DNA from 3 places in the Demequina lignilytica genome. Region 1 is predicted to be linked to each of the others. Evidence: predicted binding sites of a transcription regulator. Region 1 holds the regulator's gene; each other region holds the start of a gene.

Region 1 (3,271 bases):
GCTGCGGCGTCACCACCGAGGACCTGGATCGCGCGGCGCGTCACCTCGACGGTGCGCTCGGTGACAGCACGGTCGGCCGGCTCCGGCTCGGTCTGCCGGACGATCTGTCGGCGGCGGTCGAGGAGGTGCGCGGCGCGGCCCGGGCGATCGCCTCGCAGGTGCAGAAGCACGCCGAGCAGGCCGGATCGGCGGGGAAGATCGCCTCGGCCTCGCTCGGCGAGATCCTCGACGTCTGCGAGGAGCTGCAGGGGGAGAGCGGGCGGTACGTCGTCTGGTTGGCCCCCCGCGACGGCGACTACGACGCGGAGGTGCCCGAGCGCATCGTCGCCGCGCCGCTCGACGTCGCCGGCCTGATCCGCACGCGCCTGCTCGAGGAGAAGGCGTCGGTGATGACGAGCGCCACGCTCGCGCTCGGCGGCGACTTCGGCGCCATCGCCAGGCATCTGGGAGTCGACGATCCCGTGACGCTCGACGCCGGCAGCCCCTTCGACTACCCGCGCCAGGGGATCCTCTACGTCGCCCGCCACCTGCCGAAGCCGGGCATGGGCGGGATGTCCGCCGCGGCGCTCGACGAGCTGGAGGCCCTGGTCGCGGCCGCCGGCGGGCGCACGCTCGGCCTGTTCTCCTCGCATCGGGCGGCCCAGCAGGCGGCGGAGGCGATGCGGGAGCGTCTCGACGTGCCGGTGCTCTACCAGCTCGACGACCAGCTTCCGACGCTGGTCCGGCGGTTCGCCGAGGACGAGCGCACCTGCCTGTTCGGCTCCACGTCGCTGTGGCAGGGCATCGACGTGCCCGGTCGCACCTCGAGCCTGGTGGTGATCGACCGGATCCCGTTCCCGCGGCCGGACGAGCCGATCGCGCAGGCGCGGACGGAGGACGTCGCGCAGCGCGGGGGCAACGGGTTCATGGCGGTGAGCGCCACGCACGCCGCGCTGCTCATGGCGCAGGGCGCGGGACGGCTGATCCGGTCCTCATCGGACCGCGGCGTGGTGGCGGTGCTGGATCCCAGGCTCGCCACCGCGCGGTACGGGGGGTTCCTCGCGCGGTCGATGCCCGACCTGTGGCCCACGACCGACCGCGAGATCGCGCTGGGCGCGCTGCGGCGCCTCGCCGCGTCCTGAGGTCAGACGCGGCGCAGGACGGAGACGACCTTGCCCATGATGCGGGCGTGGGTGCCGTCGATCGGCGTGTACGCGGGGTTGTGCGGCATGAGCCAGACCTGGCCGTCGCGCCGGCGGAAGGTCTTGACGGTCGCCTCGTCGTCGAGCAGCGCCGCGACGATGTCGCCGTTCTCCGCGCTCTGCTGGCGGCGTACCACGACCCAGTCGCCGTCGCAGATCGCGGCGTCGATCATGGAGTCTCCGGACACGTTGAGCATGAACAGCTCGCCCTCGCCCGTGAGCTGGCGGGGCAGCGAGAACACGTCCTCGACCTCCTGGTCCGCGAGGATCGGCCCGCCGGCGGCGATCCGTCCGACCAGCGGCACCGTGGCCATGTGGTCGGCGGACGATGCGGTCGCCGGCAGCGGCGTCGGCGCCTCGTCGGCGGCGGGCGGAGCGGCCTCGAGCGGCTCGTCGCCGGGCAGGACCACCTCGATCGCGCGCGGGCGGTGAGGGTCGCGTCGCAGCACGCCCTTCGCCTCCAGTGCCACCAGCTGGTGCTTGACCGATGACGGCGACGTGAGCCCGACCGCCTCGCCGATCTCCCGCAGCGTCGGCGGGTAGCCGCGGTCCGCGACCGTGGCGCGGATGAAGTCGACCACCGCGCGCTGGCGGGTGGTGAGCCCGGTGGCGGGGTCGCGCAGCTCGTGCACCGTGGCGCCCTCGGCGCCGCCAGGGGACGGGAGCCCGTCCGTCGTGTCGTGGGCCATGGTCCGCGCCTCCCGTCTCGTGGTCCGCATCCGATGTCAGACCCCGGTGGTCCTCTTGTGTCACGACGCTAGGGCAACCGCCATGCGAAATCAAACATATGTTCGAGCGTGTCTTGCGGGTGTCGGGGCGTGATGGTAGAACTAGAACAAGCGTTCGATAGAACAGGCGTTCGAATCAGGAGGCGATCATGAGCATCTACGCACCGCAGAACCCCGTGGCCCGGGCTCGACGCGCCCGCACCGGCCGTGTGCTCGCGCTCGTGCTCGCGGTGCTCGCCGCCGCCGTCGTGGGTCCGCAGGCGTTCGCCACGGAGGCCGGGGACGTCGCGCCGGTCGTCGCGGACACGTACACGGTCGGCTCCGGCGAGACCCTGTGGGGGATCGCGGTCTCGCGGACCGAGCCCGGTGAGGACGTGCGCGACACGGTCGTCGAGATCCAGCAGCTGAACGCCATGAGCGGCAGCGATCTGCGCGCCGGCGACCAGATCTACGTGCCGGTGGCCGGCTGACCGACCCGGCGTCACCCGCGCCGGCCGCGATTCGGGAGCGGCCGGCGATTGGGTGGCATGCGTCGTTCATGGCAGAGTGAGCGCATGCATTGCCCGTTCTGCCGCCACGGCGACTCGCGCGTCGTGGATTCGCGCACCGCGGACGACGGCACCAGCATCCGGCGCCGGCGCGAGTGCCCGAGCTGCGGTCGACGCTTCACCACGGTGGAGACGGCGAGCCTCACGGTGGTCAAGCGCAACGGCGTCTCGGAGCCCTTCAGCCGGGACAAGATCGTCTCGGGGGTCAAGAAGGCCTGCCAGGGCCGGCCGGTGAGCGACGACGACCTCGCGCTGCTCGCGCAGCGCGTCGAGGAGACGCTCCGCTCGAACGGTCAGGCGGAGATCGACGCCCCCGACATCGGCCTGGCGATCCTCCCGCCCCTGCGGGAGCTCGACGAGATCGCGTACCTGCGGTTCGCGTCCGTCTACCAGGCGTTCGCGACGCTCGACGACTTCGAGGACGCGATCGCGCGTCTGCGCGCCGAGGACGCCGAGGCGGCCGCGTCCGAGTCCGATTCCGCGGGCTCGTAGCAGGCGCTCCCGGCGCGCCGCCGCTCGCCTGTGCACGCGCAGACGGCGACGCCCCGACGGCCGCGAGGGCGGCGCGCCGGGGCGTGAGGTCCGATCGTCAGGAAAGGACGCGGAGGCGGACCGTGCCGGGCATCTGCGCGAGCGCGGAGACCGCATCCTCGTCCATGCCGGACGCCACGTCCGTGACCACGTAGCCGAGCTCGCCGCGAGTGCCGAGCAGCTGAGCGTCGATGTTGACGTTGTGCTCCGCGAACACCTGGTTCACGGCCGCGAGCACACCGGGGATGTTCTCGTGCAGGTGGGCGATGCGGTGGGACCCCTG
Region 2 (3,271 bases), on a different contig from region 1:
GGATGTCGGCGAACGGCAGCGACGCCAGGTCGCCCAGGGTGACGATGCCGAGCCTCACCAGCACGCTCGCCAGCCGCTCCGCCTCCTCCCGCTGCGCCTTCTCCATGGCCGCCAGCGCGATCGACTCGACCGACGCCGGAGCCAGGAAGCCCGGAGACCCGCCCGGCGGCACCAGCGCCGACCCCCGCGCGGCCAGCACGGCGGCCAGCAGCCCGTCCGCCATCCCGACGGAGCTCTCGATCCCGGCCTGCTCCGCCACCGAGGTCACCAGCGCCTCGGCCAGCGCCTCCTCGGAGCCGTGGAAGCGCGCCGCGCCGTCCGCGGGGATCATCAGCAGGCCGGGACGGGAGATCTCCACCCCGGAGACGGCCTGCTCGGCGGCGGCGGCGACCGCCTCGAACTGACGGGAGTCGCGCCCCTCGTCGTGCGGCAGCAGCACCAGGTCGGGGCAGGCCCGCTGGGCGAGCCGGCGGGTGCTCCCCCGCCTCACCCCGGCCGCGCGCGCGGCCGCGGACACCGCGACCAGTCCGCGGCCGTGCAGCACCGCCGCGGGGACATCCGCCCCCAGCCCCGCCTCGGTCATGGCCGCGACCACCGGCCAGTCCGGCACCCACAGGACCGCGCGCCTCACCACCGGCACCGGGCTCATGCGGCACCGCCGAGGACCTGGACGGCCGGCATCTGGGCGGGGCGCCGCGCCGGCGCATCCGCGTCGAAGGGCAGCGTCACCAGACGGGTGCCGCCCGACTGACGTCCCCGCACCTCGACCATGAGGTCACGGCCGCGCAGCCGCCCGTCACCCGCGCCGAGCCCGTGCCAGCGCGAGCCGGTCACGGCCAGGGAGACATGAGCGCCCGGCCAGGGTCCGGCGGAGAGGATGACCGCGCCCCGCTCCCGCGCCCGGGAGGCGAGCCGGCGCCGGTCCGCGTCCGACAGCGCGAGCCGTGGCCCCAGCACCACGACGTCCATGCCGTCGACGCAGGCGCCCGCGACCGCCGGCGCCTGCGCGCCCGGATGCGGCACCGACGCCAGCCGGTCCAGGTCGAGACCGCGCCGGGCGGCCGCCACCACGCCGAGCGAGGGCATCCCCACCACCGCCGTCCAGGATCCGGCCGCGGAGGCCGCCGCGACCAGCGACAGGAGCAGCGCCGTGGACCCTTCGACCGCCACCACCCGGCCCCGCCTGAGCCCCTCGGGAAGCAGCTGATCGAGCACGGCGGCCAGCGGCAGCGTGGGCGCGCTCCAGCGATCCCGGGTGGTGCCGACCCGCCGCTGCACGCCCTCGAGCGCGGCGCGTGCGCGGGCGAGCCTGTCCTCCGCCGTCTCCATGCCGTCACCTCCCGGCCCCTCCGAACGCCCCCGCGAGCGGAGGTCGATTCGAACACCTGTTCGAACGTATGGTCGATTATGAACCCGACCTCCGACATCGGCAAGGTGCCTCGTTCCGCGCCGGAGCCCCGGCGCGCGGCGCGCGAAAAAGGGCCTAAGATGACTCTTCATGGCAATGGTGCAAGCGCTTGCATGCGCGCACCCCGTCCCCGCCGGGCGACGGGCACCGCGCACCGTCGCCACCCCGACGTTCCCGCGGGCCACCGCCCCGACCAGGAGGATGCATCGATGACGATGTCCACCCGCACCCGTTGGATCGGCGGCGCCGCCGCCGCGCTCCTGCTCGCCGGCGCCGCCGTCGCCGTCCACCTCGCCACCCGCGGCGAGAGCCCGCACGCGGTCGCCCCGGCGCGCGCCGCGTCGTCCGACCAGGTGCTCTACTTCCTCATGGCCGACCGCTTCGCGGACGGCGACCCCGGGAACAACACCGGCGGCCTGGGCGACGACCCGCTGGTGAGCGGCTTCGACCCGACCGACGCGGGCTTCTACCAGGGAGGCGACCTCGCGGGGGTCGAGCAGCAGCTCGACTACCTCCAGGGCCTCGGCGTCACCGGCGTGTGGATCTCACCGGTGCTCACCAACAAGGCGGTCCAGCCCGAGGACTCCTCCGCCGGCTACCACGGCTACTGGATCACCGACTTCACCTCGGTCGACCCGCACCTGGGCGGGGACGAGGCCCTCGACAGCCTGGTCGACGCCGCGCACGAGCGCGGCATGAAGGTCTTCCTCGACATCATCACCAACCACACCGCGGACGTGATCGGATACGAGGGCGGCGACCGCCTCCCCTACGTCGCGAAGGACGCGCAGCCGTACGTCGATGCGGACGGCGAGGCGTTCGACGACACCGCGGCGGCGGCGACCGGCGGCTTCCCGGAGGTCACCGCATCGTCCTTCCCCCATGCGCCCGTGCTCGCCGCGGGCGAGGAGGAGGCCAAGTCCCCGGCCTGGCTCAACGACGTCACGATGTATCACAACCGCGGCAACACCACCTTCACCGGCGAGGACTCGCAGTACGGCGACTTCTTCGGGCTCGACGACCTCTGGACCGAGAATCCCCAGGTGGTCGACGGCATGACCGCGATCTACGCCGACTGGATCGACGCGGGCATCGACGGCTACCGCATCGACACCGTCCGCCACGTCGACGACGCCTTCTGGGAGTCCTTCATCCCCGGCGTGCTCGAGGCCGCCCGGGACAAGGGCAAGGACGACTTCTTCGTGTTCGGCGAGGTCTACGACGGCTCCCGCGCCTTCACCTCCCGATACACCACCGAGGTGGGGCTGCAGGCGGTGCTCGACTTCCCGTTCCAGGGCGCGGCCCGCGCGTTCGCGTCCGGAAGCGGCCGGGCGACGGACCTCGCCACGTTCTTCGCCGCCGACGACTGGTACACCGACGCGGACTCGAGCGCGACCCAGCTCCCGACCTTCCTGGGCAACCACGACATGGGCCGCTTCGGATCGATGCTGCTCGAGGACAACCCCGCGGCCGACGCCGCCGAGCTGCTCGCGCGCGACGAGCTCGCGCACGCGCTGCTCCTCCTGTCCCGCGGCAACCCGATCGTCTACTACGGCGACGAGCAGGGCCTCACGGGCGAGGGCGGTGACAAGGCCGCACGCCAGCCCCTGTTCGGCACCTCCATCCCGGAGTACCTGGACGACACGCTGATCGGATCGAGCGCCACGCTCGCCGACCCCGTCCTCGACACCGCGCAGCCCCTCTACCGGTGGATCGCCGAGCTGTCCGCGCTGCGCACGTCCACGCCCGCGCTCACGACCGGCGCGCAGATCACCCGCGTCGCGGAGGACGCCCGCGGCGTCTACGCGTTCTCCCGGATCGACCGCGAGGAGCGCCGCGAGGTCGTGGTGGCCGTCAACAGCG
Region 3 (3,271 bases), on a different contig from region 1:
TCCTGCAGGTTGTGCTCGCGGGCGCCGACGACGGTGAGCCGGCGGTTCGGGTCCACCGGGCGGCGCTCCGCCGGCAGCTCGATGGTCCGGCGGCCGGCGACGTAGGCGCCCGTCACCGAGCGCTCGTTGACGAGCAGCTCCTCGTAGGTGCCCGAGTGGACCACCTCTCCGCCGTGCTCCCCCGCGCCCGGGCCGATGTCGACCACCCAGTCCGCGGTGCGGATGGTGTCCTCGTCGTGCTCCACGACGATCAGCGTGTTGCCCAGGTCCCGCAGGCGTGTGAGCGTGTCGATGAGTCGCCGGTTGTCGCGCTGGTGGAGGCCGATGCTCGGCTCGTCGAGCACGTAGAGCACGCCCACCAGCCCCGAGCCGATCTGCGTCGCCAGACGGATCCGCTGCGCCTCGCCGCCCGACAGCGTGCCCGCGGCGCGCGCGAGCGTGAGGTAGTCGAGGCCCACGTCGAGCAGGAAGCCGAGCCGCGCGTCGATCTCCTTGAGCACCTGGACCGCGATCTGCCGACCGCGCTCGTCGAGCTCGGCCGTGAGCAGGAAGTCCCGCGCGTCGGCGATGGAGAGCTCGCAGACCTCCGCGATCGACCGCCCGCCGATGCTCACGGCGAGCACCTCGGGCTTGAGGCGAGTGCCGCGGCAGACCGGGCACGGCACCTCACGCATGTACGACTCGTACTTGTCCCGCGCGAACTCGGACTCCGTCTGCTCGTGCAGGCGCTCGAGCCACGTGATGACGCCCTCGAAGCCGGTCGTGTACTGCCGCTCGCGGCCGTAGCGGTTCCGGAACTTCACGTGGACCTTGTAGTCCTTGCCCGTGAGGATCGCCGCCTGGACGTCCGCCGGGAGGTCCTCCCACGCATCGTCCATCGAGAAGCCCAGGTCCGCGGCGAGCGCGGAGAGCGTGCGGTCGAAGTAGTCGGAGCTGGTGGCGGCCCACGGCGCCACGGCCCCGCCGCGCAGCGAGAGCTGCCGGTCCGGGACCACCAGATCCGGGTCGACCTCGAGCCTGACGCCGATCCCCGTGCACTCGGGGCACGCGCCGTAGGGCGCGTTGAACGAGAACGTGCGCGGCTCCATCTCCTCCAGCGTCAGCACGTGGTCGTTGGGGCAGGCGCGCTTCTCCGAGTAGCGGCGCGGCTCGATCTCGCCGTCGACCGGATCGATCACGACCAGGCCGTCGGCGATGCGCAGCGCGGTCTCCACCGAGTCGGTGAGGCGCTGGCGCACGCCGTCGCGCGCGACCAGGCGGTCGACCACCACCTCGATGTCGTGCTTGAGCTTCTTCTCGAGCTGCGGCGGCTCGCTCAGCTGCACCGTCTCCCCGTCGACCCGGGCACGGGCGAACCCCTGCTGCTGGAGATCCGCGAACAGCTCCGCGTACTCGCCCTTGCGGCCCCGGATCACCGGCGCGAGCACCTGGTAGCGGGTGCCCTCCGGCAGGGCGAGCACCGAGTCCACGATCTGCTGGGGAGTCTGCGCCTGGATCACCTCGCCGCACACCGGGCAGTGCGGCGTCCCGACGCGCGCGAAGAGCAGGCGCAGGTAGTCGTAGACCTCGGTGATGGTGCCGACGGTCGACCGAGGGTTCCGGTTGGTCGACTTCTGGTCGATGCTGACGGCGGGGCTGAGACCCTCGATGAAGTCGACGTCGGGCTTGTCCATCTGGCCAAGGAACTGGCGGGCGTAGGCGCTGAGCGACTCGACGTAGCGACGCTGGCCCTCGGCGAAGATGGTGTCGAAGGCCAGCGAGGACTTGCCGGAGCCGGAGAGGCCGGAGAAGACGATGAGCGAGTCGCGCGGCAGGTCGAGGTCGACACCCTTGAGGTTGTGCTCGCGAGCACCGCGGACGAGGAGACGGTCGTTCACCCGGCCATGCTACGCGGAAACGCCTTCGAACACACGTTCGATCCCGCGTGTCGCGCCCCCTCGGCCGGCCCCGGCCGGCACGCCGGGGTCGGGACGCGGCGCGGCGTGTGCGGCAGGATGAGCCCATGAGCCTCTACGCCGTCCACTACACCTACGACGAGCGCGCCGACGACCGCGCCGCCCGCCGTCCCGAGCACCTCGCGCACTTCCGCGCCCTCGCGGCGTCCGGCCGCTGCCCCGCCATCGGACGCTACGGCGACGCGCTGCAGCCCGGCGCACTGATCGTCCTCGACGTCGACTCGCTCGACGAGGCCGAGCAGATCGTCGCGAACGACCCCTACGTGCTGGCCGGGCTGGTGCCCGAGAGGTCGATCCGCGAGTGGCCCGCCTTCGGGGCGTGGCCGGCCCGTGACTTCCCCGCCTAGCACCCCGCTCCGCGGTCAGTCCTGAGGGTGTCCCTCGCTGTGGTCGGGATGCCGCGGCAGCGTCGCGCCCCGCGTGGACGCGATCAGCGACGCGACGGTGGCGACCGCGATCACCACGATGATCACGCCGAGCGACACCCATGAGGAGATCTCCGGCACGTGGACCGGCTCGCCGCCGTTGATGAACGGCAGCGAGTTCGCGTGCAGCGCCTCGAGCACCAGCTTCACGCCGATGAACGCGAGGATCACCGCGAGGCCGTAGGACAGGTAGACCAGCCGCTCGAGCAGGCCGTCCACGAGGAAGAACAGCTGGCGCAGGCCGAGCAGCGCGAAGGCGTTGGCGGTGAAGACGATGTACGGGTCCTGGGTCAGCCCGAAGATCGCCGGGATGGAGTCGAGCGCGAACAGGACGTCGGTGCCGCCGATCGCGAGGATCACGAGCACCATGGGGGTCACCATGCGCCGTCCCGCCTCACGGATGACGAAGCGCCCGTCGCGGTAGCCGTCGGTCACCGGCAGGTGACGACGCGCCCACCGCACCATCGCGTTCTCCTTGTACTCGACCTCACCCTCCTCGGCGCCGCCCTCCCGAGCGATGACCACGGCCGTGTAGAGCAGGAACGCGCCGAACAGGTAGAAGCTCCAGCTGAACGTGTGGAGCGCGGCCGCCCCGGCGGCGATGAAGACGCCGCGCAGGACCAGCGCGATGGCGATCCCGATCAGCAGCACGCGCTGGCGCTGCTTCGCCGGTACCGCGAAGCGCGACAGGATCACCATGAAGACGAAGAGGTTGTCGACCGAGAGCGACTTCTCCGTGATGAAGCCGGCGAGGAACTCCGTGCCCTTGTGCGGCAGGTTCCACAGCCACATCGAGGCGCCGAAGGCGAGCGCGAGGACGATGTAGAAGACGGACCACAGCGCTGACTCGCGGAAGCTGGGGACGTGCGGCTTCGCGACCACGACGACGAA

The links. Region 1 encodes LexA, which represses DNA repair genes until DNA is damaged. Its sites were predicted from a motif close to TCGAACANNTGTTCGA; they were not measured.
Region 2: the regulator LexA is predicted to act here: its motif matches at 1,378-1,393, upstream of imuA' (DnaE2-dependent mutagenesis accessory factor ImuA').
Region 3: the regulator LexA is predicted to act here: its motif matches at 1,903-1,918, upstream of uvrA (excinuclease ABC subunit UvrA).

The regions. Positions count from the first base shown of each region.
Region 1 covers NZ_JAUHPZ010000010.1:72,950-76,220, reverse strand. Annotated here, with positions in the region: gene QQX13_RS12025 (ATP-dependent DNA helicase) at 1-1,121, shown strand, start outside; gene lexA (transcriptional repressor LexA) at 1,124-1,870, opposite strand; gene QQX13_RS12015 (LysM peptidoglycan-binding domain-containing protein) at 2,059-2,379, shown strand; gene nrdR (transcriptional regulator NrdR) at 2,464-2,949, shown strand; gene serA (phosphoglycerate dehydrogenase) at 3,047-3,271, opposite strand, start outside.
Region 2 covers NZ_JAUHPZ010000007.1:72,994-76,264, forward strand. Annotated here, with positions in the region: gene QQX13_RS10510 (DNA polymerase Y family protein) at 1-649, opposite strand, end outside; gene imuA' (DnaE2-dependent mutagenesis accessory factor ImuA') at 646-1,329, opposite strand; gene QQX13_RS10520 (alpha-amylase family glycosyl hydrolase) at 1,618-3,271, shown strand, end outside.
Region 3 covers NZ_JAUHPZ010000007.1:9,043-12,313, forward strand. Annotated here, with positions in the region: gene uvrA (excinuclease ABC subunit UvrA) at 1-1,877, opposite strand, end outside; gene QQX13_RS10250 (YciI family protein) at 2,003-2,302, shown strand; gene QQX13_RS10255 (TerC family protein) at 2,318-3,271, opposite strand, start outside.